One region of the Oikeobacillus pervagus genome, then DNA from elsewhere that is predicted to be linked to it. Evidence: riboswitches for the same ligand, from Rfam matches in the RefSeq annotation. Region 1 holds a riboswitch; each other region holds the start of a gene.
What was found. A riboswitch is a leader RNA that binds a small molecule or an ion and turns the genes downstream of it on or off. The one in region 1 is predicted to bind S-adenosylmethionine.
Positions count from the first base shown of each region.

Region 1 (10,159 bases):
ACCGCCTCTTTTAACTGCTCCTGTTGGTAATCCGGTAAAAAATGAAGGTAATCAAGAATATCAGAAATCCAAAGATGCCATTCATTTTCCCCTTTCTTATCTTGTAGATAATCAAAAATCTGCTTCATTTGCCAATGAATGATCGCATCTAATTTATTATGGTCATATAATGATTCATATAAAGAATCAAATTCCTTAAACTGCTTCGACATAAGCTCAAACGTATCGTCGACTATATCAGTACATTGCTTTTCGATTTCTTCTGTCAGATCAAAAAAACGACTTTCCAGCTTCCATGTTTTACTTAAATGAAGAAGTAGATCGAGCTGCAATTCTTCGTCGCGAATGGATGCAAGCGATTCTGCCTCTTTCTCTATTAATGTAAGAAAATGCTGAGATTGTTCTTTCGAAAAGAAATCCTTCGTTTTTAAAGAAACAAAGTCCCATATATTCATTTTACAAAGTAGAACATATACATATCGTAAATGATCCCCTTTGAGAGAAACGAGAGACTGGGCGAACTGTGATCCTTCCATAATATCCTCCTGTTGTCATCATAATATTATCTTTATTATATACAAAAATGGATCTATTTTTAAATGGCCACAGTCATTCTCCCCCGTCGTTATCTTTTTTTAGCTCAAGAAGGTGGAATTATATTGGATTTTATTGTGCAAAAATTCCAAATACCTCATCCCTCCCCTATTAGATGTCCTACTTTTTTTGAAAAAATTATTATATATTAATAGTTTTCTAAAATGTCAATAGAAATTATATGAACTTTTTTTAACATTTTTGTTGATAAATTGTAAGAAATTTCTTACAATATAATCATAATTCTGAATTTTTAAAATATTTTTAAGAAATGATCGGGGGGATGTTCATGGGGAACACAGTAATCAAAACTGTACCTCAACAAGCTTTAAACAAAGAAGAAGTAACAAACACCACATTAAAACAAGTTCATTATGAACAAATATCTGAAAGTGAAGAATTCAAACATCTTGTGAAACGAAAACGAAATTTTCTCGTTCCATTCTCAATTTTCTTCTTGGTCTTTTACTTTACTTTACCTATTTTAACTTCCTACACGACTATTCTGAATAAGGCTGCAGTGGGGGGGATCTCCTGGGCATGGGTCTTTGCTTTTGCCCAATTTATAATGACGTGGGTATTATGTACTGTTTATGTCAAAAAAGCGAATAAATTTGATCAAATGTCTGATGAAATAATCGAAAATTTAGAACAAGGAGATCAACGTCTATGAGTGCAGTCGCCATTACATTTTTCGTTGTCATTGTTGGAATTACCCTTTTCATTACGTTTTGGGCAGCTAAGCGTACGAAAACGGCCAGTGAGTTTTATACAGCTGGTGGAGGATTAACCGGTTGGCAAAATGGACTTGCTATTGCAGGTGATTACTTATCTGCAGCCTCTTTCCTAGGAATTGCAGGAGCAGTCGCCTTAAATGGCTTTGATGGATTTTTCTTCTCCCTTGGCTATTTAGTGGCTTATCTTGTCGTATTATACATTGTGGCTGAGCCACTTCGTAATCTTGGCAAATACACTCTTGCTGACATGATTAGCGCTAGATTTAACGAAAAAAAAATACGTGCTGTTGCAGCATTAAGCACACTCACCATTGTCATTTTCTACATGATTGCGCAATTAGTTGGCGCAGGTGCCTTAATCCAACTTTTACTTGGAATGGATTATAAAATTGCGGTTCTATTTGTTGGGGTCATGATGACCATCTATGTGCTTTTTGGTGGAATGACCGCGACAAGTTGGGTTCAAATCGTCAAAGCCGTTTTGCTTATGATCGGAACGGTGATCATCTCTGTTCTTGTATTAGCAAAGTTTAATTTCAATATTTTTACGATGTTCGATCAAATGAAGACTGCAACACCCCTTGGTGAGAACTATTTAAATCCGGGTGTAAAATATAAAAACCCACTTGATACTTTGTCCATGACATTAGCGCTCGTTCTCGGCACAGCCGGTTTACCTCATATTTTAATGCGCTTTTTTACAGTAAAAGATGCAAAAACCGCTCGCAGCTCTGTTGTCACAGCTACATGGGTAATTGGAATCTTCTATATTTTAACGATTTTCCTTGGATTTGGAGCTGCCGCTTTCGTAGGATCCACTGATATTATTAAAGCCAATGCGGCTGGAAATATGGCGGCCCCGCTTCTAGCAGGAGTTCTCGGTGGGGAATTTTTAATGTCCTTCGTTTCAGCTGTAGCCTTTGCCACAATCTTAGCCGTTGTTGCAGGACTTGTATTATCAGGTGCATCAGCATTTGCCCATGATATTTATGGACAAATTATCAAAAAAGGAAAAGCAACTGAAAAACAACAGATGCTTGCCGCAAGATATGCATCGATCTCTGTTGCCATCCTTTCTATTTTGCTTGCACTTTTTGCTCAAAAAATGAATGTGGCCTTCCTTGTTTCACTTGCATTCTGTATCGCAGCAAGTGCCAATTTGCCAGTCATTATTTTCACGATTTACTGGAGAAAATTTAATACAACTGGAGCCATCACAGGAATGCTTTCTGGTTTATTGACAGCACTTGTACTTGTAGCGATAAGCCCCAATGTTATAAGTCCTGAACCGGGTGCGGCGATCTTTGTTGGAGACCCACTCTTTAGTTTAACGAATCCAGCCCTAGTTTCAGTGCCTGTTGGATTTATCGGAGCCTATTTGGGAACCGTTCTTTCTCGCAATCGCGATGAGAAGAAATTTGCAGAAGTCACCGTAAAAGCCAATACAGGACTGAAATAATCTAAATAAGTGGCATTAGGTAGGAATATTCCTACATAGTGCCACTTAAATCATGTTCTTCATCTGTTCGGATGATTGGCCATTTTAAACCCGAAAATGTTTCCGCCATTTCTTTTAAACAACCATATACAAGAATGACCGATGGCTACTCCTCTTTCGGGCATCCCCTTCACAATTCCTTTCTCTTCCTTTGTTTCCACCCACTTTTACAATTTCCACGACACTTTCTTATTGTTCATTATTTTCTTCTATTGGAACGAAATTAAAAATTTCATGTGATTCAAAACGATCGACTAGTCGGTTTAGCCAATCATAATATTTTAATGTATAAGATAATTTCTCAATATCCATTTGAATGAGCTCTCGTAATGATTCATCCAGCGATTCTTGGTTTAATAATTCTACAAGTTCTGCTTTCGACTTTTCAATGGCTTGTACATTGATTGCGGTTCCTTCCCGCCACTGATCAGTAAATAGATTGATAAATGTCTGGAACCAATCTTCCTCCGCTTCATATAAATCTTTTCTCTCCCCTTTTTTCCAAACCTTTCTGACCATTTTCATATCAACAAGTGTTCTTACCGAAGTACTCATGCTCGTCTTACTCATTTGTAGTTCTGTTTTCATTTCATCCAATGTCATCGGCTCATTTTGAAAGAAAAGTAAACCATACAGTCGGCCAATGGAGGGGGTCACTCCATATAAATGAATATTATAGGCGATCGCTTCGATCACTCTTTCCCTCGCTTTTGCTATTGCCTCTTTTTCCAATGTTAAACACATCCTTCACTCTCATTATGTATAGCGTACTTTTCAATCGAATAGAAGTAAAGGAGAGGATCCGAGAGAAAACGACAGTAATTTTCTGAATTCCCCATATTTATTATGTACAGTTTATTCTGTACAAAGTACACGATAGAACAGCACGTTATTTGCTGGTTGTGTTCAGGATTGAACAATATGTAAAATATTAGATAGCATGTAGTTTTAGACAAGAGGTGGAAGGATGAACAATGGACAACATGTAAAAATCAAAGTAAATAAAGTAACAAAATTATTTGGAAAAAACGAAAAAAAATCACTCTCATTATTGAAGGAGGGGAAATCCAAAGCCGAAATTTTAAAAACAACCGGTGGTACAGTTGGAGTAAATCAAGCTTCCTTCGATATATTTGAGGGTGAAATTTTTGTCATTATGGGCTTATCGGGGAGCGGAAAATCAACCCTCGTTCGAATGATCAATCGATTGATCGAGCCTACACAAGGGGAAATCTTCATCGATGGCGAAAATATTACTAATATGAATAAAGAACAATTAAGAAAAATTCGTCGAAAAAAAATTAGTATGGTTTTTCAAAAATTTGCTTTATTTCCCCATCGAACCGTTCTGCAAAATACAGAATATGGTTTAGAAATTCAAGGGACCCAAAAACTAGAGCGAGAAAAACGTGCCACAGAAGCATTACAACTGGTTGGATTAGAAGGATATGAACAGCAATATCCGAACCAACTAAGTGGGGGAATGCAGCAACGTGTCGGTCTTGCCCGAGCCCTTGCCAATGATCCCGATATTTTATTAATGGATGAAGCTTTTAGCGCCCTAGACCCTCTTATTCGGAAAGAAATGCAAGACGAACTATTAGAATTACAATCTTCCATGGCCAAAACAATCGTTTTCATTACTCATGATTTAGACGAAGCGTTAAAACTAGGCGACCGAATTGTCTTAATGAAGGATGGAAATGTCGTTCAAATTGGTACTCCAGAGGAAATTTTAATGAATCCTTCCGATGAGTATGTAGAACGCTTTGTTGAAGATGTCGATCTTTCCAAAGTGTTAACAGCGGGCCATATTATGAAACGACCAGAGTCTATTCATGTGGATAAAGGACCATTAGTCGCCCTAAAACGAATGAAAAATCTCGGAATCTCTTCTATTTATGTTGTGGACAAGCACCAACAATTACTCGGGGCTATTACCGCCCAACAAGCGAAAAAAGCCATTGAAGAGAACCTTTCTCTCTCTCACTGTATGACAACAAATCTAGACATTGTCTCTCCTGAAACATTACTCATTGATTTGTTTGAAAAAGTCTCTCGTGCTTCGATCCCCGTCGCCGTCGTTGATCAAAATAAATTAAAGGGACTTCTCGTAAAAGGTGCTGTAATTGGAGCACTTACAGGGAGCGACTCCTTTATAAATGATTACCTATCTGAACCACTTTCTGAAGTCGCACCTTCTAAGGAGGTGAAGTAAATGAAAGATTCATTGCCAAAACTCCCCCTTGCCGATTGGGTCGATGCGGGAATTGAATGGTTAACGACTAATTTTAGTGGGGTATTTGATCAAACGTCCCTTTTTTTAGAGACAACGGTTGAATCACTCGTTTCCTTGTTAAATATCGCCCCTTCTATTTTTCTAGCCATCATCATTTCACTTATAGCTTGGAAATTTGCTGGGTGGAGAATCGCCTTATTTTCTCTAATTGGATTGTTATTTATTGATTATTTAGGTTATTGGGAAGGAATGCTAGATACACTTGCCCTTGTGCTAACATCAGTCCTTCTATCAACCATTATTGGCATTCCATTAGGGATTTGGGCTTCTCAAAATGAAACCGTCCGCCATATCATTACACCATTACTAGATTTCATGCAGACGATGCCGGCATTCGTTTATTTATTACCAGCCATTTTCTTTTTTAACATCGGAATGGTGCCAGGTGTAGTGGCTTCGGTCATTTTTGCGATGCCACCTACGATACGCTTAACGATTTTAGGAATTAAGCAAGTGCCTGAAGATTTAATTGAAGCAACCGAAAGCTTTGGTTCAACCACAGGTCAAAAACTAATGAAAGTACAACTTCCATTAGCCATGCCTACCATTATGGCTGGATTAAACCAAAGCATTATGCTCGCCCTTTCCATGGTCGTAATCGCCTCCATGGTGGGAGCACCAGGCCTTGGTGCAGAAGTGTATCGAGCCGTTACACAGTTACAAATCGGGACCGGTTTTGAAGCGGGACTGGCAATCGTAATCGTTGCCATTGTTTTAGACCGAATAACCCAAAATATCGGGAAGAAAAAACAAGGAGGAACCATTTAATGTTCAAAAATATTTTAAAAATAAGTGCTGCAGCCTGTTTAACAATTGGTCTAGCTGCTTGTTCAAGTTCAGATGAAACGAGTAAATCTAAGGATGAGAAAGCTAGCTCTGTTGGTGAAAGTGTAGATTACAAAATCACCGGAATTGACCCAGGTGCGGGAGTAATGAAAGCAACCGAAAAAGTAGTCAAAGAATATGAATTAAATGACTGGGAAATTGTTGAGGGATCAGGAGCCGCAATGACAGCAGCCTTAAAAAAGGCCTATGACAAAGAGGAACCTATTATCGTTACAGGGTGGATTCCTCACTGGAAATTCTCAAAATTTGATCTTAAATTTCTTGAAGATCCAAAAGGTGTTTATGGCGAAGAAGAAAATATTCATACGATCGCAAGAAAAGACTTGAAAAAAGATCTACCAGAAGCCTATAAAGTGTTGGATCAATTTAACTGGACATCAGACGATATGGGCGAAGTCATGGTGAAAATTGAAGATGGCATGAAACCAGATAAAGCCGCTGAACAATGGATAAAAGACAACAAAAACCTTGTTCAAAAATGGACAAAAGGGGTAAAAGAAGTAAAAGGTAAAAAAGTCGAATTAGCCTATGTAGCATGGGCAAGTGAAATCGCCAGTACAAATGTTCTTGCAAAAGTGTTAGAGGATCTTGGCTTTAAAGTAACATTAAATCAAGTGGAAGCAGGTCCAATGTGGACAGCCGTAGCTGATGGTAGTGTTGATGCTTCCGTCGCAGCATGGCTTCCAGTGACACATGAAGATTATGCTAAGAAATTCGATGGTAAATTTGAAGACTTAGGGGCAAACCTAGAAGGAACTAAAATCGGCTTAGTTGTTCCAAGTTATATGGACATCAATTCTATTGAAGATTTAAAATAATTAGGTACAAGGAAACCACCATCAAGGTGGTTTCTTTCTGTTTGATGGAAAATTCCCCTCTGCAAGATTGCCCTTTATATTTCACATCGATTGTCTAATCTCCCCCTTCCTTTTCCGACCTCCCTCATACCGATCCAAAAGTTTAGGAGATTTTTGAACTAGCTAAGAGAAATCTATCGCCTCCGGACGTCCGGTCAGCAAAAAATTATTTTTTTTCTAACGGAAATCTTTGTTTCATCGTTTGATCAATTTGCACAATTTGTCCTTCATGAATCGTAATCTGAATCGTTCCAAATTCTATCCCTTTTAATGCTTTTAAAATAATATTGACCTTTTCCGTATCCTTTAAAGAAGGGTTGCCCATGATCATTCCCCCTAACCTTTCCCTATTCATGTAAAAACGACCCCTGAACAAGAGGCCGCAATCATCTCCCTTTCCTCTTATCTTTCAGGACGATTCCCTGCTGGATGAGGCACCAGTTAACATAGCTAATGGTTGCCGAGACATCATCGGTCCAGTTCCCTCCGTCTCTCTTTATAAGAGTGATCAATCATTGATTGTCTTTATTGTATGTTGACAATTCCTAGTTGTCAACTGTGTTTACTTAAATTTATAAAAAAATAGGAAATTCATAACAAAAGTCTCCGTTTACAGACGATTGAAAAGGGATGTTCGCCGGTGAACATCCCTTTTTTTGCATTTGGATTGTCTTTGTTATGTTGATTTGAGTGAAAGTAATGATATTGAGGTGATAAATTTAGCATATTTCCCGTTCCTGTTTGGGCTTATTCTAAGTGGAATTGGTGATTTCATAAGTCTTTTTAAGTTATATATCCCGTTATTTGTTATTTGTATATTAAAAATTAACTATATTGTTTAACTTTAGCAATCTTGCTTTTCATGAGCTGGATGGCTTCATTATATTCTTTTTCCAACTGGTCGATAATTTGGGCCGTTGTCTGGATTTCTCTTATGGCCCCCACTCCATGACCTGCTGACCAAATATCACGCCATGCTTTTGTGTTGGATTGTTTATGCATACTATCAAACTCAATTTTCTCTTTCTTCTCTAATTCCGCTGGGTCTAGGCCTGCGCGAATGATACTCGGTTTTAGCATATTCGCATTAACACCTGAAAAAGCATTCGTTAACATAATGTCCTCCTGAGTGGAGTCGACAAGCATTTGTCGATACTCATCATTAGCCATGCTGTCGGTTGCTACAATAAAGCGTGTCCCCATATAGGCGAAGTCTGCACCGGCTGCCTGAGCTGCTAATATCCCATATCCTGTCGAAATTCCGCCAGCCAAAATGATAATTCCATCCCAAAAAGAGCGGACTGTATCAACAAAAGAAAAACTATTGATATTTCCTGAATGTCCACCTGCTCCAGACGCCACCAAAATGAGTCCATCTACTCCAGATTCAGCTGCTTTTCGAGCGAATGAAGCATCACTCACATCTGAAAAAACAAGTCCACCGTAATTATGAACAACTTCCACTACTTTTTTCGGATTACCTAATGACGTAATCACAAGTTCAGGCTGATATTTACGTATCAAATTCAATTCTTCCTCTAGACGACTATATGAACTATGGACGACAATATTCATTGCCCATGGCGCTATTTTTCTATTGGGCTCTCGTTTTTTCGCTTCTGACAATTGTTCTGTTAATTGCCCCATCCATCCATCTAATTGTTCAATTGGACGAGCATTTGGTGCTGGAAATGACCCAATAATCCCATTCATACAACATTCCTTTACAAGATCTGGTCCTGAGACTAAAAACATTGGAGCAGATATTGCCGGCAACCTCATTTGACCTAACCAACGATTTAATAATTCCTTGCTCACATCTCTTCCTCCCTTAATTAGAAAATTCTGATAAATGAAATCTATCCTATTATAATTTATTCAATTATCCAGTTCAACTAATTTGTAAATCGTACTTTTATATGTTTTTGGAGCTTTAAATGTTTTTCAAGCTCCAAAAACTTTTCATTCATTTCCTCATATAAAGCCAATTGTTTTTTCCTATATGCATCAATCGTTCCGGTCGGATGAAGAGCTAAATTTATGTATTGTCGATAAAGGATATGTGCATCCAAAAGTAAAGAATAACATGTAATATAAGGCTCTGGTGGCTCTGGAAGATCCTGTAGTAGTTGGCTAGATGTTTCATATCCTTTCTGTAATTCTTGAATTTGTTCTGAATAATTGGTTTTTAGCTGATCCCAACTATTACTTTCCTGATAAAAAAGAGGATTCTCCGGAGGATTTCCAATATTCTTCTCGTAATGTTGTATTAAATCATTTGCAAGTTTTTTATTTCGAGCCATTAACAAATAAATATGATTCATTTTCCTCACATATCTCTCCTCTTTTCTTTCCACCGAAAAAGGACTGAAAATAAGAAAGATGATTATTACCAATAAGATAAATAACACCGTAATCATGACGATTTTCCTTTGCATTAACTTAGTTTGTAATTCAGCCATTTCCTGCACCTCTCTCTTCCCTGCCTATTACCCTATACCCATTCTTACGAAAAATTAGACGGAAAGTTTCATCATAAGGCGGATTAATTCAAAAAAAGGAGGGAAATAGGGGATATTTCCACATAATAGACAAAATTTCGATCTTTTTTTCTTTTCCATGTTAAAAAAAGGAGATTTGCTATGATTTTGTCTATTTTTATAGTATAGTATTTTCAGAACATTAAAATAGCTCACACCAGGAGGGATGAAGATGGATTGGATCCGTCAATACCAAGATAAAAGAATGTCAGCTCAAGATGCTGTATCCTTGATTGAACCCGGAGACGATATTATTACTCCTATATTAGTAGCAGAACCCCCTACTCTAATGAAAGCATTAGAAACTCATATGGGGTTACGAGGAAATCGCCTTTTCCAAATGTTCACACCTAGAGAAATCATTTCTGTACCAAGAGAACGACTTCAAATTATTAGTATGTTCATGGGAGCGTATGAAAGAAAAGCGTTTAATGAAGGGAAAATTGACCTTCTTCCAAACCATTTTTCCGATGTTCCAAAGCTACTGAAACAATTCACAAGTAATCAAGTGATCATGGCTGTTGTATCTCCAATGGATGAAGAAGGATATTTTTCATTAGGAACCAATTGTGATTATACAGTTGAAATGATTGACCAAGCAAAAACAGTTCTGCTTGAAGTTAATGAATATATGCCTAGAACTTATGGGGAAAATAAAATTCATATTTCAAATGTAACCGCTTTAATTGAGAATAACCAACCTTTACCTGAAGCTCCCCCTCCGAAAGTAACGGACAAAGACCGGACAATCGGCAGCTACGTGGCTGAACTCATCCATGATGGAGATA
Region 1 covers NZ_JAUSUC010000061.1:972-11,130, reverse strand. Annotated here, with positions in the region: gene J2S13_RS15245 (hypothetical protein) at 1-536, opposite strand, end outside; gene J2S13_RS15240 (DUF485 domain-containing protein) at 884-1,267, shown strand; gene J2S13_RS15235 (solute symporter family protein) at 1,264-2,790, shown strand; gene J2S13_RS15230 (GbsR/MarR family transcriptional regulator) at 3,019-3,573, opposite strand; gene J2S13_RS15225 (quaternary amine ABC transporter ATP-binding protein) at 3,797-5,047, shown strand; gene J2S13_RS15220 (ABC transporter permease) at 5,048-5,896, shown strand; gene J2S13_RS15215 (glycine betaine ABC transporter substrate-binding protein) at 5,896-6,792, shown strand; gene J2S13_RS15210 (YezD family protein) at 6,998-7,156, opposite strand; SAM riboswitch class I at 7,231-7,336, opposite strand; gene J2S13_RS15205 (NAD(P)H-dependent flavin oxidoreductase) at 7,657-8,649, opposite strand; gene J2S13_RS15200 (hypothetical protein) at 8,727-9,293, opposite strand; gene J2S13_RS15195 (acetyl-CoA hydrolase/transferase family protein) at 9,544-10,159, shown strand, end outside.

Region 2 (10,159 bases), on a different contig from region 1:
TCGGCATTTTTGACCACTTCATCAATGCGAACTTCAATATTCTCCTCATTTCTTTTTGCATCCCCTGCCTCTTTATAGACATGAACAGAGGTTTGATGCATTAAGATTGTTCCTGAAAATAACTTTCCGGAGCTCGTTTCAATTTGGCAATACTCCCCTTCAACTGAATTCCACTTAAATCCCCCAATCATGGATAATTTCAATCGGCCATTTTTTTTAATCTCCTTCACCATAGCCCCCAATGTATCAACATGTGCCGTTAAAAAACGTTGGCGTTTTTCATTTTCACCGGGGATCGTGATGAGTAATCCCCCCTTATTATTCCTCTTCATTTCATATCCTGTTTCTTTCAAATAGGATTCCACGAAGCGAATGACCTTATATGTATTTCCAGTTGGGCTTGGAATTGATGTTAGTTGTTGGATTAAATTCATCGTTTCTTTCGTATTTGGATATGTCATGATCTATTCGACCCCTTTCTAATTACTTTATCAATTCTATTCTATCCTAATTGAACGAAACAGTAATCCCGCAATGCTTATAAAGATAATTTAAAGCTCTATTCAGTGAAGCTTTACTGTTCGTTACGAGGCGGATAAAAAAAACCTTCAATGAAGAGCTTCTTTCATCTCTTGTACATTGAAGGTTTCCTCTAAATAGATCATAGTATTTTTATGTTTTTACTCAGTTTTAAAGGCCTAAAATTCCTTTTTTTATACAATTACTGAGGATTCCGGAACATGAATGAATGCCTGTTCAAAATCCTTTATTAATTCATCGACATTTTCAAGACCTACTGACAATCTTAATAGTCCGTTAGAAATTCCTCTTTTCTTTCTTTCAGCTTCTGGCATTGCAGCATGACTCATTTTAGCGGGATAGGATAGGATCGACTCTACCGCCCCCAAACTAACAGCATAAACAGGAATTCGAACGTGTTGAATAAAGTTTCTTACAGCTTCCTCATTTCTTAATGAAAACGATAGAACAGCCCCAGGTCCTTCTGCTTGCCGCGTTTGAATGGAATGTCCAGGATGAGTGGATAGTCCAGGATAAAACACTTCATCTACTTTTGAATGGTTGTTTAGATAGTTCGCTATTTTCGTTGCAGACTCTGATGATTGTTTCAATCGTACGTGAAGTGTCTTCAATCCCCGAAGAACAAGCCATGAATCATGAGCTCCTAATACTGCTCCGAAGGCATTTTGTAATCCGTATAATTGTTGGGCTAATCCTTCATCCTTCGCAACGGCCAATCCAGCAAGTACGTCACTATGCCCCGCCAAAAATTTCGTCGCACTATGAAGAACAAGATCTACCCCTAAGTCTAGCGGTCGCTGTAAGGCAGGCGTTAAAAAGGTATTATCTAAAAAGGTGAGACATCCATTGGCTTTCGCTAATTTGGCGACCCCCTGTATATCGGTCACTTTGAGCAGTGGATTCGACGGTGTTTCCATGTAAATCACTTTTGTATTTTCTTGAATATTTGAAGCAACTGTGTCCAAATCCGTCATATCGACAAATGTATGTTCAATTCCGAAACGATTCAACACAGTGTTAATCATCCGGTACGTTCCACCATAAACATCTTCGGTAACAAGTACATGATCACCCTTTGAAAGAAGAAGAAATGCCGTAGAAATTGCTGCAATTCCAGATGAGAAAGCAAATCCTTTAACCCCTCCCTCAAGTTGGCTAATCATTTCTTCCAATGCCTCTCTTGTCGGATTTCCCGATCGGCTATAATCATACTTTCCAAACTGATCAAAATCTGGCTGATGAAATGTAGAAGCAAGCTGGATTGGAACACTTACCCCTCCTGTTTCCTTGTCAAATTTATGTTGGTTATGAAGCAATTGAGTTTGAAATGTATACGATTGATGAGTCATTCTTCTTCACTCCTTCATTTTTTTAAACGCGTTTTGTAAATCCCTGATTAAATCTTCGGTTCCCTCCGTCCCAACAGAAAACCTTAACAACCGATTACAAACTCCATTAGCCAAACGTACTTCATAAGGCATATCCATATGGGTTTGTGTTGCCGGATAGGTGATAAAACTTTCTACTCCTCCTAAACTTTCTGCAAATGTAATCAGCTGTAAGTTTTGCAAAAATGGATTGACCCATTCTTCTTTCTGCAATCGAAAAGAAAGCATCCCACCGCGTCCCGGGTATAAAACATCTTTCACATCGTCACAACATCGTAAAAATTCACTTATTTTTTGAGCATTTTTTTCATGTTGAACCATTCGTAAACCTAATGTCTTCATTCCACGAATAAGAAGCCACGAATCAAATGGAGATAATACTGCACCAATTGAATTTTGATATTCTTTTAGTTTGGCCGAAAGTTCTTCCCCTTTAGTAACGACAAGTCCCGCAAGCACATCATTATGTCCCCCTAAATACTTTGTTGCACTATGAATCACAATGTCAGCTCCTGAAAAAATAGGCTGCTGAATAAAAGGAGTATAAAATGTATTATCCACAATCAATAACACCCCCTCTTCTCTTGCTACATGAGCGACCTCATCTAAGTTCACTTCTTGCATCATCGGATTAGTCGGAGATTCAACAAAAATAGCTTTCGTTTGGTTTGTGATCTTCTCCCTTGTCTTAGTTAAATCTTGAAAATCATCATAGACAAAAGATAGTCCATATTTTTTCCATCCCCGTTCAAAAAGGCGGTACGTTCCACCATAAAGATCCGCTGATACGATAAATTCATCACCAGAATCGAATAATGAAAGAACCGTTTGAATCGCCGCCATTCCTGAGCTAAATGCAAAGCCAGCATCTCCATGTTCTAAATCGGCAATGGCCTTTTCTAAAATGTCTCTAGTTGGATTTCCACTTCGAACATAATCATAGCCCGTCGACACCCCAATCCCTTCATGTCGATAAGCAGTAGAAAAGTAAACAGGTGGATTGACGGTTCCCGTAATGTTTTCACTTCTGTTTCCAATCTGAGTTAACTTTGTTTGAATGTCTTTAAAACCCATTTTCTCACCTCTAAGTAAAAATAAAAAAGCCTTCTGTAAGAAGAAGGCTTTTGTCAACAAGATTCCTCTTCTCATCTCTCGAACTAGGATTGTTCGCTGGATTTAGCACCATTGCTCTTTTAATTAGCCGGTTGCTGAAGCTTCATAGGGCCAGTCCCTCTGCCTCTCTTGATAAGAAAATATTAAATTTTCAAAAATTTCTGTCTTTCTATTAATTTAACGGATTGGTGGAGAAAATGCAATCATTTTTTTGTTACTTTTTTATTTTCTAAGAATTGTTTATCAATTAGTTCTGCAAATTTTGGCTGATCTTTTAAAAACTTAAGATCATAGGAAGAATCGGCAAATTGTTGAATAACATCTGCATTTACTTCAGATGTGTAATGAATTCTTTCCCAAGAACGGTCTACAATATCTTTCTCTAATTCTTGTTTTGTAATATCTTTAATAGTTTTTATGGCAATTTCTTTCGCTTCCTCTGGATTCTCATTAATAAATTGAATGGCTTCTTTATGAGCATCCACTATTTTTTTTACTAATGCTGAATCTTCTTTAATTAATTTTCCACTTGTAGCTAAAACGGAGTTAGGTAAAGTCGTGCCAAAAGAAATTTTATCACTGTCAACAATGACCTTTGCACCTACTTCTTTCACTAGCAAGGAAGCCCATGGTTCAGGAACGGAAGCAAAATCAACTTTTCCTGATTGAAACAACCCTGCATACTGTGCTGGATTTCCAGTAGTATGTTTCATCGTTCCACCGATTCGAGTAGATTTAAGACCGTAGTCCTTGGCAAATGTTTCAAATTGAACATCATGTGTACATCCAACCCCAGGAGTAATAAATGTCTTACCTGCTAGATCATCAACGGTTTGAATGCCACTTTTTTTACTTGCTACAACGACCGTTCCACCAGAAGATCCGCCTGCAATAATTTTCACATCGGCTCCATTCGCAAAATGATTCATCACTGGACCTGGTCCTACTAAACCTGCTGAAATATCCCCTGTCTTAAGGGCCGTCATAAAAGCACCGCCATCGGGAAATGTTTTATATTCAATAGTCACATCTTCCCCTAATACTTTTTCAAACAATCCTTTTTCCTTTGCAATCATTGCTGGAACATGGTCAATATTTGGGAAAAAGCCGATGACAACCTTTTTCTTGCCGTCGTCTGAACCTGAGCTTTTTTCCGAACTACAACCAGCTAGGACACCTGCTAGTAATAATAAGACTACCGCGAAAAAACTCATGAAATTTTTCATCATTTTATCCCCTTTCTTAACATTCTAATGGTAAAATCCCTACATTTGTCGGTTAATAACACATGAAGAAGATGCTTTAGCAACTATTAAGACGATGCTTGCTCTAATCCCCAACGTCTCATCACATTCTTTTCAACACGTTGGAAAAATAGTAAATCGACAATTGTACCAATAACTCCGATCAAGATCATCACCGCAATGACCAAGCTCATATTTCCAAAGTCTGAAGCGTATTTTAACGTGTATCCTAAACCAGGACCTGTACTTAAAATTTCCCCCGCCATTAAAGCTCTCCATGCGAATGCCCATGCAAGTCTTGCACCTGTTACCGCATACGGGATCGAAGCTGGAAATATAATTTTGATAAACAAATCAAATCCGGAAGAACCCATTGTTTGTGCGGCTTTAATATACAGTGGGGAAACATTTTTAATACCAATTCGCATATTGATTGTCATGACTAATGTTCCACCGAGAACGACGATAAAAATAACCGCTTTTTCATTCAATCCAAACCACATGATTGCTAGTGGCAGCCAAACGATACTAGGAACACTCTGAAGAGCTAGAATAAGTGATCCTAATGTGTCATCTGCTGTTTGCGATTTAGCCAATAAAATTCCTAACGATGTCCCTAGAATAAGTGCGATCGTTAATCCAATCAATAGTCTTTGGAAGCTTGCACCTAAATCATAAATAAGTGTTTTGTCTATGAATCCTTGGATAAGAGCCTCCCATACATCGGTCGGTTTTGGCATGATGTCTGGGCCCCATCCACCAGCACGTACACTCATTTCCCAAATGACAATAAAGAGGACGTAGAAGACAATTTGTTTAATTACCCGCTGCATAAGCTAATTCCTCTTTAACGACTTTATCAATCTCACCTTTCAGGAGATCGACTATTTTTTCTTCAAGTATGGCAACTTCCTCTTGATTAGATTGACGAGGTCTGGGGAGATTAACGTCAAGATCTGCAATAATTCTACCTGGCCGAGTCCCCATGACGATGATCCGGTCTGAAAGCTTTATCGCTTCGTTAATACTGTGGGTAACGAATACGATTGTTTTCTTCGTATCGACCCAAATCTTCTCAAGTTCTTCATGAAGTCTTGAACGAGTTTGTTCGTCCAATGCCCCAAATGGCTCATCCATCAGTAATAATTTTGGGTCCATTGCTAAAGCTCGAGCAATTGCTACCCGTTGTTGCATTCCCCCTGATAACTCGTGAGGAGAGTGCTCGGAATAATTACTTAATTGCACCATTTGTAGAAAACGGAGAGCCACTTTCTTCGCTTCACTCTTATTCATTTGTTTTCTTAAAGGGAACATGACATTTTCCACAACAGTCATCCAAGGGAATAATGCAGCTTGTTGAAAAACCATTCCGCGGTCGATTCCAGGCTTAATAATTGGACTCGCCTCTAAGAAAATTTCGCCCGTTGTAGCATTGGTTAATCCAGCAACCATCGATAATAGAGTCGATTTACCGCAACCAGATGGGCCTATAATCGAAACAAATTGCCCCTCTTCAATTGAAAAATTTATATCCATTAACACATCTTGTGTCATATGACGATTTTTATATTTTTTTGAAAGATTCTTAAATTGTAAAAACATCCTTTCACCTACTTTAATTATAATTCCTATATATTAAATCGGATTAATTAGTATTATAGCGTTTCACACGATAATGTCAATTATTTCTCGCTATATTTTGAAATTTATTTGCCAATAAAAAAATGAATAGTTCATTTCATTCCAAGCATCCTATCTATATATGGATAATTTTAAAAATAATTGAAGAAAGTGATGAATGTGATGAATGTGAAAGTATTTTATTCATTCAACCTATCGTTTGGTCGGTGATTAATCGTTCTATTTATCAAAATAGTGAGGGGGAAAATTCTGATGGATATCCAAGGGAATCAGGAACAACAACCATTATTTCAGCCTTTCTTTGCACAAGCGGAAAAAGGGTATGAAGTCCTTCCCGATTTATTTGTATTGCGCACGATGATAGTCAATGTATGTTTTGTTGGGGAAAGAGGTAGTGATCACTGGGTTCTAATTGATGCAGGAGTTGGGCCCGCTGCAGAGTCCATTCTGCAAACTGCTGAAGAACGTTTCAGAGGGATCCCGCCTAAAGCCATTATTTTAACCCATGGACATTTTGATCATGTTGGAGCATTATCTGAATTACTGGAGCATTGGGATGTTCCTATATTTGCTCAAGAGGAAGAATTACCTTTCTTAACGGGAAAAGAAGATTATCCACCTGCGGATCCAACAGTAGGAGGCGGCTTAATGAGTTTGATTTCTCCTTTATATCCAAATGAAGCCATTAATCTTGAAAATCGTATTCATGCCTTGCCAATCGATCATAAGGTTCCATACATGGATGGTTGGAGATGGGTCCATACACCGGGACATACACCAGGACATATTTCCTTATTCCGGCATGAAGATAGCGCTTTAATTGCTGGAGATGCATTTATTACAGTGAAGCAAGAATCTGCTTTAGCTGTTATAACACAGGAGAAAGAAATTCATGGTCCCCCAGCCTATTTTACAACAGTTTGGAAAGCTGCTTGGCACTCAGTCCGAATCCTTGAAGCCCTAAAACCAGCCTACGCCATAACCGGACACGGCTTTGCTATAGAAGGAGAAGAATTAACAAAAGGCCTAGAAAACCTAAGCTGCAACTTCAAAGAAATCGCAATTCCCAATAATTAGAGGGTGCCTGGCACCCTCTAATTTTGCCCAATTATAAATTATTTTAAAATTTTCAGAAAATTTTGTTGCTATTTTCGAAATGTCTGTTATATAATAAATAAAAATATGAACAACTGTCTTAATACAGGAAGTGGTTGTGATAAAGAGACTTTTTTAAGGGAGTGGAAATAACAAAATGAAAAATTTGAAACAAGAGGCATTAGATATTCACCGTTACCACCAAGGAAAATTAGAGGTGAGCGCAAAGTTAAACGTGAAGGATATAAAAGATCTTAGCCTAGTCTATTCCCCTGGTGTTGCTGAGCCATGTCGGGAAATACATGAAGACAGCGAAAAAGTTTACGATTTTACAATGAAAGCAAACACGGTTGCAGTCGTAACAGATGGTACAGCTGTATTAGGCTTAGGTGATATTGGTGCTGATGCTTCTTTACCGGTTATGGAAGGAAAAGCGATTCTTTTCAAGAACTTCGCTGGTGTCGATGCATTCCCAATCTGTATCGGTTCAAATGACATTGAAGAAATTATTAAAACAGTTAAACTTCTAAAAACTGGATTCGGTGGTGTCAATTTAGAAGATATTAAGGCTCCAAATTGCTTTATCATTGAAGAACGTTTAAAAAAGGAACTTGATATTCCAGTCTTCCATGATGATCAACACGGAACTGCTATTGTTACATTAGCTGGTTTAATCAATGCTTTAAAACTAACAAAAAAATCATTTGAAAATTTAAGAATTGTCATCAATGGAGCGGGTGCAGCTGGAATGGCCATTGCCAAGCTTTTATTAAGCTTTAATGTACAAGAGATCATAATGTGTGATTCAAAAGGTGCTATTTATAAGGGCCGGTCAGAAGGTATGAACCCAGTGAAAGACCAAATTGCTGAAATGACAAACCATGGAAGAATAAGCGGAACGTTAACTGATGTCATCGAAGGAACAGATGTATTTATTGGTGTTTCCGTTGCTGGCGCTTTAACGGAGGAAATGATTAAAAAGATGAATCATGACCCAATTATTTTTGCAATGGCCAATCCTGACCCAGAAATTTTACCGCTAGAGGCAAAAGCAGCAGGTGCGAAAATTGTTGGAACAGGCCGTTCAGACTATCCAAACCAAGTGAATAATGTTCTAGCATTCCCAGGAATTTTCCGTGGGGCATTAGATACGAAATCAACAGATATCAACGAAGAAATGAAGGTTGCGGCGGCTTATGCAATTGCTTCCTTAATCTCAGAATACGAACTCCATGAAGACTACATCATCCCTTCTCCGTTTGATGCTCGCGTAGCTCCAGAAGTTGCAGCTGCAGTAGCAAAAGCTGCTATGGATTCAGGAGTGGCAAGAAAACATATAGATATCGAAAGTTTAAAAAATAAAACCTACCAACTTTCTGCCATCCAAGTCAAACCCGTAGAACTGATCATGTAATCACATCAAAATCAAATTGTACCAAAACCCTACAATTAATTTGTGGGGTTTTTTCAGGTGCTTTTTTCCAGGTGCCAGGCACCATCCAGGAAATCCCAACTTCATCTAAAAAGTTCCCCTTCCATCCGGTTTTCACCTTTTTCATTTGGTTTCATACATTATTTTAAATAAGGTATCTGCTTTCTCGTGATTTGGTGATCAGGGGGGAATTTGAAATGAAAAATAGGCGGTCTCATCCGAAACCACTAATGTATATTGTCAACCCTAAGGTTGTTCCTGTTCAAAAGGAAACTCAAGATGTCTCCATATCTCATTGTAATGTTGTAACTAAACGTGGAAATGGTTCGAAATGGACAAATAAAAAATCCAAATTTTCAAAGAAATAATGATGGTATTTAAAACCAACTGGAATTTCCCCACATATGCATTCATCGTGGAAATTCCAAAAAAGCAATCGACAAATTGTCGATTGCTTTTTCTTATTAATGGGTTCCCGAAGGATTTGTTGAAAATTTCACTTGTCCTTGACTAGGGGCAAATCCAGAAACCATTTGTTGCGTAGTTTGCTGATCAAACTGTGGCACTTGATAATATTGATTTTTATTTTGATAAAGAAAAATTTCATAGGCCATTTCGATGTAGTTTGGAACACTATCTGCAATCATTCTACGAAGAATTGGATTCGTCACTTCAGTAGCCACTTTAGCATAAGTTGTGGCAGCTGATTTCATTAGACCCAACATTTGACTAGAAATTTTTTCACTATTGATTTCTGAAATGGATTGACAAGGTTTCTTCGGTTGTGAAGATTGCATTCCAAAAACAACCTCATTTTCTTGTTGCATCATATAAGTTTGTGTAGGATGTGACGGTTTTTGCCCCGTAGACAAGGCCTCAACGGTTATATTATAACAATCAGAAACAAACCGATAATGACGGTCTATCATCCCCTTAAGTTCTTGACAGCTCACATTTTGACGTAACATCATATATTGATCCAATAAATTGATCGTACAAGATAGAAGTTCATGAACATCAAATAATTCATGCCCTCCATGATTGTATTTAGACGGAATGGATTGTGAATGATTCATCGTTTCTGTACTCATTTGTGTCATCTGATATTCCCCCTTTTAAATAATGCGCATACTCTCAACGCTTTTTTAGAATTTGTCAATCATCTAAAAAACATTCAGTTAAAGGGGAACCAATTTCAGTAAAATCAAAGGATGAACACGTTTTCATTTAATTGAATACAGGTTGCTTCTTCTCCTTCATCGTTTCAACCATCTTTTTAACAGGCTTTTTCCAATACCTTTCATTTCCAGGTAAGTCATCAAACCACGAAGCATGATCTGGACATTCCAATACCATAAATTGACCATAGTTTCCTTCTCTTGATTGGTGATATTTTAAGTAAGCCCTTCCATTTTCAATAGCTAATATTTCAATTTTTCCTGATGTATGACTCATGGACAACCGAACGCGTTTTCCAAGGCCAGATGTTCTCATTTTTGCCTGTTCTACAATTTTATACACGTCTTTTAGTGGCAAAACAAAATCATGATTTCCCGCAACAGGACGGTTTACAAAGAAATAATAAGGATGGACCCCAGCAAAGGATAATTCATCAAGTAATTTCCCTAATACAACTGGATCATCATTAATTCCTTTAATAATAGGGGTTTGATTGACTACCATTGCCCCTGCATTTTGAAGCGCTT
Region 2 covers NZ_JAUSUC010000011.1:68,382-78,540, forward strand. Annotated here, with positions in the region: gene J2S13_RS06185 (M42 family metallopeptidase) at 1-461, opposite strand, end outside; gene metC (cystathionine beta-lyase) at 714-1,889, opposite strand; gene J2S13_RS06195 (methionine biosynthesis PLP-dependent protein) at 1,896-3,002, opposite strand; SAM riboswitch class I at 3,071-3,180, opposite strand; gene J2S13_RS06200 (ABC transporter substrate-binding protein) at 3,245-4,267, opposite strand; gene J2S13_RS06205 (ABC transporter permease) at 4,354-5,118, opposite strand; gene J2S13_RS06210 (ABC transporter ATP-binding protein) at 5,102-5,887, opposite strand; gene J2S13_RS06215 (MBL fold metallo-hydrolase) at 6,179-7,003, shown strand; gene J2S13_RS06220 (NAD(P)-dependent malic enzyme) at 7,179-8,435, shown strand; gene J2S13_RS06225 (hypothetical protein) at 8,651-8,821, shown strand; gene J2S13_RS06230 (spore coat protein) at 8,918-9,553, opposite strand; gene J2S13_RS06235 (KamA family radical SAM protein) at 9,681-10,159, opposite strand, start outside.
Region 2: another riboswitch for S-adenosylmethionine. It lies ahead of J2S13_RS06195 (methionine biosynthesis PLP-dependent protein); the one in region 1 lies ahead of J2S13_RS15210 (YezD family protein).

Region 3 (10,159 bases), on a different contig from region 1:
TGCTCTCGTCCACCTAGATTCTGAAAAAATTGTAGGCGTTTTAAATGGCGTTGAAACGAAAGTGCTAAGCGTATTAAACAAAAAATTCAAAAACGGCTTATTCAATGTAAAGTATCATGACGATGATATCGTACTTGAAATCAAAAGGCTAGAACGAAAGCTCAATGTAAAGTGGGAAGATGATGAGCAACCTTCTTTTAAAATCAATCTATCATATGAAGGGATTGTTGGAGAAGTCTACAGTGATCAATTTCGTTCAAGAAAAGATATCAAAAAACTTGAGAGAGTTTTTAATATGGAATTAAAAAAACAAGCAGATCGTCTTATGGCTGATTTACAACGTCAATATAAAGTGGATATGATCGGACTACAAACCCATCTACATAAATATCATTATAAAAAATGGGAAAAACTAAAAAACGATTGGACAACTGGAGAACAATTATTTTCAAAAAGTCAAGTAGATCTTGAGGTTGAGGGTGTTTTAAGATATGGTGGTGCCATTTTAAACAAAAAAATGAAAGGAGTCATTGATATGGACATTCTTCTAAAGTTCCTTGGATTCATCCCTCCCTATTTAATTATTGGGGCAACTGTACTCTCTTTCATGGTACCAATGATTTGTATAAAAGTAAACGAAAAATTTCGACAATTGTTTAACCCTACTTAATCCAAAGGGTTATATCAGGGGAAACAAAAAATCGCAAAAATTTCAAAGCAAGATAAAGTGAAACTTCATCCCCCACTGAATGTTAGTTGACCTTATCGGACCTTTTGGGGCCGTAATCCTCCACCTATCTTCTTTGTTTCCAAATCATTTTGGAGTGGCCCGTTAAGGCGGGTTAAAGTTGTTTTTCAATTAAAAAGGGACCTCCTAATTAAACTGGAGTCCCTTTTTAATTATTATGCTTCTACTTTATCAAAAGCGATCCCTGTTGCTTTTTCAATCGCCTGATTTAAATCGGCAATTAAGTCTTTTGGTGATTCAAGTCCAATGGATAAACGAATTAATTCTTCCGTTACTCCTGAAGCTTTCAACTCTTCACTACTTAATTGTTGGTGTGTAGTGGATGCTGGATGAATAATTAATGATTTTCCGTCCCCTACATTAGCAACATGTGACCATAATTGAATATTGTCGATCAATTTTTTACCCGCTTCACGGCCACCTTTAATTCCAAATACAACTATCGAGCCGAAACTATCTCTTAAATATTTTTTCCCTAATTCATGTGAAGGGTGATTTTCCAAACTAGGATGTGACACCCATTCAACAGCCGAATGATTTTGTAAGTAATCAACGAGGACTTTTGTATTTTCAGCATGTTTTTGAATGCGTAGATGTAATGTTTCTAATCCTTGAAGTAATAAAAAGGCACTGTGTGCGCTCATGGACGGACCAAAGTCACGCAATAGTTGAACACGTAATTTAATCGCAAAAGCAGGACCTTCAATTTCAGCATACTTTATGCCATGATAAGAATGATCCGGCTCAGTAAATCCTGGGAACCTTTCACTATTCCAATTAAATTTTCCACTATCTACGACGACTCCACCAATGACGGTACCATGACCACTTATCCATTTTGTTGCGGAATGTACAATAATATCTGCTCCCCATTCAATTGGGTTCGCCACATAAGGAGAAGCAAAAGTATTGTCCACAATGAGTGGAATCCCATTTTCATGCGCAATATTGGCAATTTTCTCTACATCAAGAACATTCAAACTTGGATTTCCAATAATTTCCCCGTAAAGAGCTTTCGTTTTTGGTGTAATCGCTTTTCGATAGTTTTCTGGATCTGTTCCATCCACAAATTTCACATTGATCCCATAGCGTGGTAAAGTTGTGGCAAATAAATTATATGTACCACCATATAGGCTAGAATCTGCCACAATTTCATCGCCTGCATGAGCAAGATTTAAAATAGAAAAAGCAATAGCTGCCATTCCTGAAGATAAAGCAACCGCCGCAGCGCCACCTTCTAATAAAGCAACTCTTTTTTCAAATACATCAACCGTAGGGTTCATTATTCTTGAATAAATATTCCCCGGTTTTTCTAGACCAAATAATGCTTTAGCATGGTCTGTATCTTCGAATACGTAAGATGTTGTTTCATAAATTGGAACAGCACGAGATCCCGTTGTCGGATCAGGGATTTGCCCTCCATGTAATAAAATCGTTTCTAAATCCCAATTTTCTTTTGTCATTTTAAATTCCTCCCTTTCTTTTTAACTATCTTATAAGAATCCCTAAATACGATGATAATAAGAGGATTTTAATAAAATTAAAACCCTCTTCACTGAAAGAAGAGGGCGTGTATACACGATTCCTCTCTTATCTTTCAGATCCTTTCTGACCTGTAGGACTTAGCACCTTTTCAAGTAATTTGCCACCTGATGGTTGCCGGGCTTCTTCGGGCCTATTCCCTCCGCCACTCTAGATAAGAGTCAAAATATTCTTTTAGTTTTTACCCTTGAGGAAAGTATAGAATATTCCTTCTACTTTCGTCAATCCCTTTTTCGAAAAAATACATAAAATCGATCGGAATTAACGCACTTCATCCTTTTCTTCATTGATTTTTTATAATAATTGAAGGACATAATGACATCCGTATTTAACCGTGCGTTTCCGAATCCCATTTCTACTACCAACAAGTTGCAATAGAAAAGCTTTTGTTTCTGATCCCTTTTCAGCTAGCCCAATCCAGACCGTCCCTGGTTTCTTCCCTTCTAACGAATCGGGCCCTGCAACACCTGTGAAACTAATCCCATAATCGGTTCCAAATTGGGTCATTACGTTTTCGGCTAGTTCTTTCGCACATTGCTCACTTACTGCACCGAATGTATGAAGTGTTTCATTGGCCACTCCTAGAATTTGTTCTTTTACTTTATTGGAATAGCAAACGATGCCACCTTTGAAAATTTCACTCGTACCTGAAAAAGAGGTTAATTCACTTTGAAATAATCCACCCGTTAAGCTTTCAGCACAAGCAATCGTCTTCTTTTGTTCTTTTAAAAGTTTGACCATTTCCTCCATAATGCTAGACTGATCATATCCATAAAAATAACTACCTACTCGCTCCATTATTTTTTCTTCTACTCGCTGAATCAAATCTTCTGCCTTTGCATTTGGTGAATTTTTTGCTGTAATGCGGATCGTCACTTCTCCGTCTCCAGCAAGTGGGGCAATAGTAGGGTTGTTCTGCAAAAGAATTAGATCTTCTAAATCAGTTTCAAGCTGCGACTCCCCGATTCCGAAAAAACGCAATACTTTGGATTCAATTTTTTCAACTTGACCAATTAATTGCATTAATAGTGGTTTTCCAAATGAAAGAAACATGGGTTGCATTTCCTTTGGTGGCCCTGGTAGTAACATGTAGGAATTTGTTTCTGTTTTCAAGAACATTCCTGGGGCCATGCCATTTCGATTGGGTAAAACCGTAGAATCTTCCATGACAAGTGCTTGTTTCTTATTATTCTCCGTCATTTTTAACTTCGTTTTTTCAAAAAAAATTTGAATACTCTCTAAAGCTTCTTCATCATATATCAGCTGTTTCTTTACATGGTTGGCGATCGTTTCCTTTGTTAAATCATCCTTGGTTGGTCCAAGACCACCGGTAAAAATAAGCAAGTCTGCTCGTTTTTCTGCCTCTTTGATGACCTGCAAGAGCCGATCTGCATTATCCCCTACAGCTGTATGCCGAAAAACATCAACTCCTATTTCCGCAAGATGATTCGAAAGAAATTGCGCATTTGAATTCACAATTTGGCCAAGCAAAAGTTCTGTTCCAACAGCTATTATTTCTGCATTCATACTACTCCTCCTTGACATAAAGGGGATGTCCCAAAATGCTTAGATAACTTGAGCATTTACGGAACACCCCCATAGATTAACGGGCTGTATGCCCCTTAAGAAACTAAAAGATAAAAATGGGGGGAAAATCCCCCATCAATCGTGAGTTTAACCTATTTTGAATGTTTAAACACATGACGATTCAAATAAAAATAATCACATCCAGACCAGATGGTGAAAAAGGTGGCCACCCATAATGCAATATCCGCAAATGGGAAGGAAAAGCTTTCAAACATAATATTATGTAGTAATAAGGCTGAAATTGCGATAATTTGCGTCCAAGTTTTGATTTTTCCTAACATATTCGCCGCCACAACTTCTCCTTCTCCCGCCAAAATAAGGCGTAAACCTGTTACTGCAAATTCACGGCTAATAATAATAATCACAATCCAAGAAGCTGCGTATTCTAGATCGACTAAAACAATGAAAGCCGCAGAAACAAGAAGTTTATCTGCTAAAGGGTCTAAGAACTTTCCTAAATTTGTGACTAAATTATATTTTCGCGCATAATGACCATCGATCCAGTCTGTTGTGGAGGCAATAATAAAGATAAGCGCCCCAACAAAATGTTGCACAGGCATCGTTGTACCAAGTAACGTTATATCGCCCCATTCAAATTGAACAAGCATAATAATTAAAAAAATAGGAATTAAAAAAATCCGAGAAATCGTAATCTTATTAGGTAAATTCACAGCAGTACCTCCAAATTTCAACATTTCCATTATGGAAAACGCGTTTGTAATTAAGTGCAAGGTGGAAAGTCAAATCATTAGACACTCAAAATATCGGCTACTCGATTTGACTTCTCCTCCCTTTTAATTACATTATTCTTCTTTCTTTTCAAATTGAATTTCAATATCCTGGCGTACAAGATCTGTTGCTGACTGCTCATATTTAAGCGTTTGCCCGTTCACTTTAATCTCTGTGTCTGGCGCAAAACCGACAACAATCTTAGCAGCAGTTTGACCTGTTAAATCATGTTCTTGCGATTCACCATTGCGCAGCATATTCGAAAAGTATTTTTTCCCCGTCCCATCTGAGATTTCAACCCATGTCTCGCCTTTAGATGTTACAGTGAGTTTGAATTCATCTGTATTTTCTAATTTGTAAATGGTTTTTCGGCCATTTGTACTAACCACTTGAATGGCTTGGTCTTTATTCGATTTTTTCTTCACTTTTTTCTTTTCATCTTTTGCTTCTTTCTTCGTTTCTTTCCCTTTTACTTCTTGCTTATTATCAGCTTTTGAATCTTCCTTAGATTCTTCTTTAATATTTTGCGATTGATTTGATTCTTCTACTTGTACAGTTTCTTCTTGTTTTCCGTCATCACTAGGGTTGCCACCTTTAAGTACCCATACAAGGAAAATGGCTCCAATGATAAAAGCGGCGACTAATATTTGGGGCAAATAATCAAAAAACTTTGTAGACTTTGTCGGAACTGCTTTCGTTGATGTTGTTTTCACATTTGTGATGCGCTGTGGTACTTCATCTTCCTTTGCAGTTGGAATGTCATCCTTGTACTCATCAAACAACTCTTCTGGGTCTAGTCCAACCGCCTCCGCATATTGTTTTATGAAAGCACGTACATAAAACTGCCCAGGCATAATATCGTAATTACCTTCTTCAATACCGATCAAATATCTTTTTTGGATCTTTGTCATTTCTTGAATTTGCTCAAGAGATAATCCTTTTGCTTTCCTAGCTTCTTTTAAACGATTTCCCAATTCCGTCAAGTTAAACACCTACCAATACTAAAAGTCGAATCCATCGAGGTCAGATTCTGGAAAGAACTGATTTTGCACGAGTTCATATGTAATTTCTTCCTCTGGATGATGGCGTAGTTCAATAATATAATCAAAATCGTCTATCGAATATTCACTGTTTTGAACAAAAATATCTGGATGTTCGATTACTTTTGCTGCCGGTAATCTCATAATTTCACGCACAAGTTGCCAATGACGTTCGCTCGCCCTATTGGTAGAAACAACACCATCAATGATAAAAATATTGTCAGATCGATACTCCTCTCGAATTAACTGATCCCGAACGGTTTGTTTTAACAAGGTGGAGGAAACGAATAGCCACCTTTTATTCGCTGAAACACTTGCCGCAACAATAGATTCTGTCTTTCCAACCCTAGGCATCCCTCTAATTCCTATTAATTTATGCCCTTCTTTTTTAAACATTTCGGACATAAAATCTACTAACAATCCGATTTCATCTCTTGTAAAATGAAAAGTCTTCTTGTCATCAGCATCTCTTTGTATGTATCTTCCATGGCGCACAGCAAGCCTATCTCGTAGTTTTGGTTCCCTTAGTTTGATTATTTTAATTGTGTCCATTGTTCGTAAAATTGATTCGAGTCGAACAATTTGATATTCATTTTGCGCTAATAAAAGCATTCCACGTCGACCTTCATCGACCCCATTAATTGTAATGATATTAATAGAAAGCATCCCTAATAACGATGAAATATCACCTAGTATTCCGGGACGGTTTGTTTTAATTTCATATTCGAAATACCATTCTTTCTTTTCCATAATATCCTCCGTATGACACGTTCACGCATCCTTGGAAAAATGATCAACTCTTTCATCTATATATAATATCTGATTTTAGCCAATTTTAAAAGGAAAAAGAGAGGGAGAACCCTCTCTTTTAGCGAGAACCGTTATTTTGAACTAATTTCACCATTGTGCTGGCAATCGCTTGTTGCTCTTCTGGAGAAGCAACAGACCAAAGATCAGATAAAACCCTTTCTTGCTCATTTTTTGGATCTACTTGTTTTGCTAAGTAATCCCCAACTTGGTAAGCAAGATCATTAATGACTTGTTTGTCCATTCCTTGGCCTTGCGCTTGATTTAAGCGGTCCCCTAAAAAGCTTTTCCATTGGTCCCAATTATGAAGTACAGACATTCTATCATGACCTCCTTTAGTGAGATACAATAATAGTTTGCAACGGTTCCTGTAAAATATGCATCATATTCAATCGGGAAAAATATTTTTTTATGTATACCAACCGCCATTCACACTCAATATTTGACCCGTAATATAACTGGATTTCTCAGATAGTAAAAACGAAACTACATTGGCAATTTCATATGGTTTTGCTAGTCTGCCAATGGGAATTTCCTCCGTCAAAAGTTCTAATTCATCCTGAGAAAATCGACTCATCATATGCGTTTCAACTGCTCCTGGTGCCACTGCATTGATGCGAATACCGCTGCGTGCTGTTTCTTTCGCTAATGATTTTACAAATGAAAGTTGGGCTCCTTTCACTGTCGAGTACATCACCTCACAAGCGGCACCTGTTTGTCCCCAGATCGAGCTAATAAATACGATATTCCCATGACCTAGCCGGTAAAACTTCGGTAAAAGCTTTTGAACAATCTTAATGGGGTTTTTTACATGTACTTCCCAAAGTTGATCTAATTCCATTTCGGAAAGATCTTGAAAAAGTCCATATACCGCTTGCCCACTTGAAAAAACGATCGCATCAATCGAAAAAATATTGGATACAAGCTTTTGTACTCCTTCATCGCTCGATAAATCAGCCTGAATCGGAATGATTTCCAATGAAAATGGCTGTAAAGATCTCATTAAAACTTCGATTTCATTTCGATTTTGATGATAATGTAAATAAATATTCCAGCCATCCTTTGCTAGTGATAATGCGATCTCTTTTCCAATCCCCCCACTAGCACCTGTAATTAAAGCAAACTTCTTCATCTTCCTCTCCCCTATAAAAAGAATGAACATTGTCCTATATTCATACAACGGACAAAAGCAAAGTACCCGGCAATATTAAGGACCGGGCACCTTCATGGCAATATTCATTAAAACCTCTATCAACGATTCGGAATAATTTGTCCAACCGTCATTCGATCTTCATCGATAAAATCATGAGCCATTTTTTGAACCGCTTCAAAGGTAATTTCCTCTAAAGTTGGGACAACATCAAATAAATCCATTTCATTAAAGGCATATCTTGTAAATTGATTGGCTATATACTCTGGTGAATTAATGGCTCTTAGAAATCCACCAATTTTCTTTTTCTTCGTTCTCTCTAATGATTCACTTGTTAAATGTTGACCTGATTTAGCTTCCAGTAATATTTTTTGAATACGATCTGCAAGCTCATCAGGATGTTCTGTATCCCCGCCAACGATTGCGAAACCGAATCCTTGCTCCCCAGTATAATCATAATAAAATGTATCATCAATGATCCCTTCATTGTAAAGTTGCAAATAGTGATCATTGCTTCTTCCAAACAACATGTCTAGCATGACATTGATCGTTAATTCCTGCTTTAACAATTCTTTTCCCTTTAAATCGGTTTGCATTGCCTTTATTCCAACCTGGCACTTCGATGTTTGCACATTCATTTTTAAAATTTGTTTCTTCTCTTTTACATTAACTGGCTCTTCTTCAAAGCGGCGCTTTATTTCTGGCTGTTCTTTAAAGTCTTTTTCTTCCTGATTTTTCCGAATAAATTGCATCATTTCGGTAGGATCAACTGACCCCACAACGAATAATAACATATTACTTGGATGATAAAATGTGTGATAACATTCATACAAATGATCTTTCGTAATTTGATCAATGGATTCAACTGTTCCCGCAATATCTATATGAACAGGATGATGGTGATACATGTTTTGGATTAGACCGAAATAGGCGCGCCAGTCCGCATTGTCCTCATACATCCGAATTTCTTGCCCGATAATACCTTTTTCCTTTTCAACCGTTTTTTCTGTAAAATAGGGCTCTTGAACAAAATTGATCAATGTTTCTAAATTTTTCATCACATTTGATGTACTTGAGAATAAATAAGCTGTTCTTGTGAATGAAGTAAAGGCATTGGCAGATGCACCTTGTTGGCTGAACTGTTGAAAAACATCTCCGTCTTCTTTTTCAAATAATTTATGTTCTAAAAAATGAGCAATTCCATCAGGAACACGAACGAATTCATTTTTATTTAAAGGAATGAATTGATTGTCAACCGAGCCGTATTTCGTCGTAAATGTTGCGTATGTCTTATTAAATCCTTTTTTCGGTAATATATATACATCTAACCCATTCGTCATTTTTTCGTAGTAAAGCTCTTCTTGTAGCTGGTCAAATACAATTTTTTCCATTTTTATGCTCCCTCCATTCCTGTTAAGAAATAAATGGTGTCCAGTTGTACCTTTTGGGCGATATCCAAAATTTCTTGCTTGGTTGTTTGTTTTACTCGGTCAAGCCAATCATCAATGGAAATCGTTTGTTTAGCTATAACATTATGATATAGCACCTCGACTAGTCCACGTGATGTATCAATCGTTTCTAGTAATTGATTACATATTACGGCTTTTGTTTGTTCGATTTCCTTATCAGTGAAATCTCCTTTTTTCATGGCTTCCATTTGTTCTTTGATAATTGTCAAGGCTTGCTCATAATTTTTGGAATCAATCCCAGACATGACTAGAAGGAGGCCTTTATGGCTTTCAAGGCGACTTGCTGCATAATAAGCTAAACTCATCTTTTCACGAACATTAAGGAATAATTTCGAATGTGAGAAGCCTCCGAAAATGCCATTAAATACTTGCAAGGCAAAATAATCTTGATCCCGATAAGTGGTCCCTGTTCGAAAGCCAATATTTAATTTCCCTTGATTGACCTCTTGCTTTTCTTTTATTTCTTTTACGGTTGATTTTACCTCATGTTTCATGGTGATTTCTTTTGGTTTTCGGTCCTGTAGTGAAAAGAGACGATCACAAATATTTTCTACTTCAGTAGGATCCACATCTCCAATGATATAGAAGTCTAGTTCGTCTTCTTTTAAAGCCTTTTCATAGTATTGATAGATACTTTTCGCTGTAAGATCATCCACTTTTTCTTTTATTCCATTCGGCTGTAAGGAAAATGGCTCTGTTTCACACATTTCCTCCACTAATCGCACCCCTGCGTAACGCATTTTATCATCAAAAACCGATTGAAGACGTTGTTTTAAATTTCGTTTTTCACTTGTGACCGTTTCCTCGTGAAATTTTCCTTGTTCTACATTTGGATTGAATAAAATTTCGTTTAGAAAGGTGATTCCCTTTTCAAGAAGTGGTTCGCTGTTCTTTAGGAATTTTTCATTCGCCACTTCAACAGAAAAGCTAATAATATGATTCTCGCCTTTTTTTCCTACATCCACGAAGAAATTTGCTCCATATAAATCATCTAAATAAGAACGTAATTTGGTCGTTGTCGGAAATTGTTTAGAGCTACTCTGTAAAAGATAAGGAAGGATTGCTCGAAAAGTAACTGTTTCTTCAT
Region 3 covers NZ_JAUSUC010000005.1:3,383-13,541, forward strand. Annotated here, with positions in the region: gene J2S13_RS02955 (Ger(x)C family spore germination C-terminal domain-containing protein) at 1-670, shown strand, start outside; gene J2S13_RS02960 (O-acetylhomoserine aminocarboxypropyltransferase/cysteine synthase family protein) at 904-2,211, opposite strand; SAM riboswitch class I at 2,336-2,451, opposite strand; gene J2S13_RS02965 (competence/damage-inducible protein A) at 2,585-3,817, opposite strand; gene pgsA (CDP-diacylglycerol--glycerol-3-phosphate 3-phosphatidyltransferase) at 3,970-4,548, opposite strand; gene J2S13_RS02975 (helix-turn-helix domain-containing protein) at 4,681-5,598, opposite strand; gene J2S13_RS02980 (DUF3388 domain-containing protein) at 5,608-6,396, opposite strand; gene J2S13_RS02985 (DUF3243 domain-containing protein) at 6,515-6,772, opposite strand; gene ymfI (elongation factor P 5-aminopentanone reductase) at 6,863-7,585, opposite strand; gene yfmH (EF-P 5-aminopentanol modification-associated protein YfmH) at 7,705-8,994, opposite strand; gene yfmF (EF-P 5-aminopentanol modification-associated protein YfmF) at 8,997-10,159, opposite strand, start outside.
Region 3: another riboswitch for S-adenosylmethionine. It lies ahead of J2S13_RS02960 (O-acetylhomoserine aminocarboxypropyltransferase/cysteine synthase family protein); the one in region 1 lies ahead of J2S13_RS15210 (YezD family protein).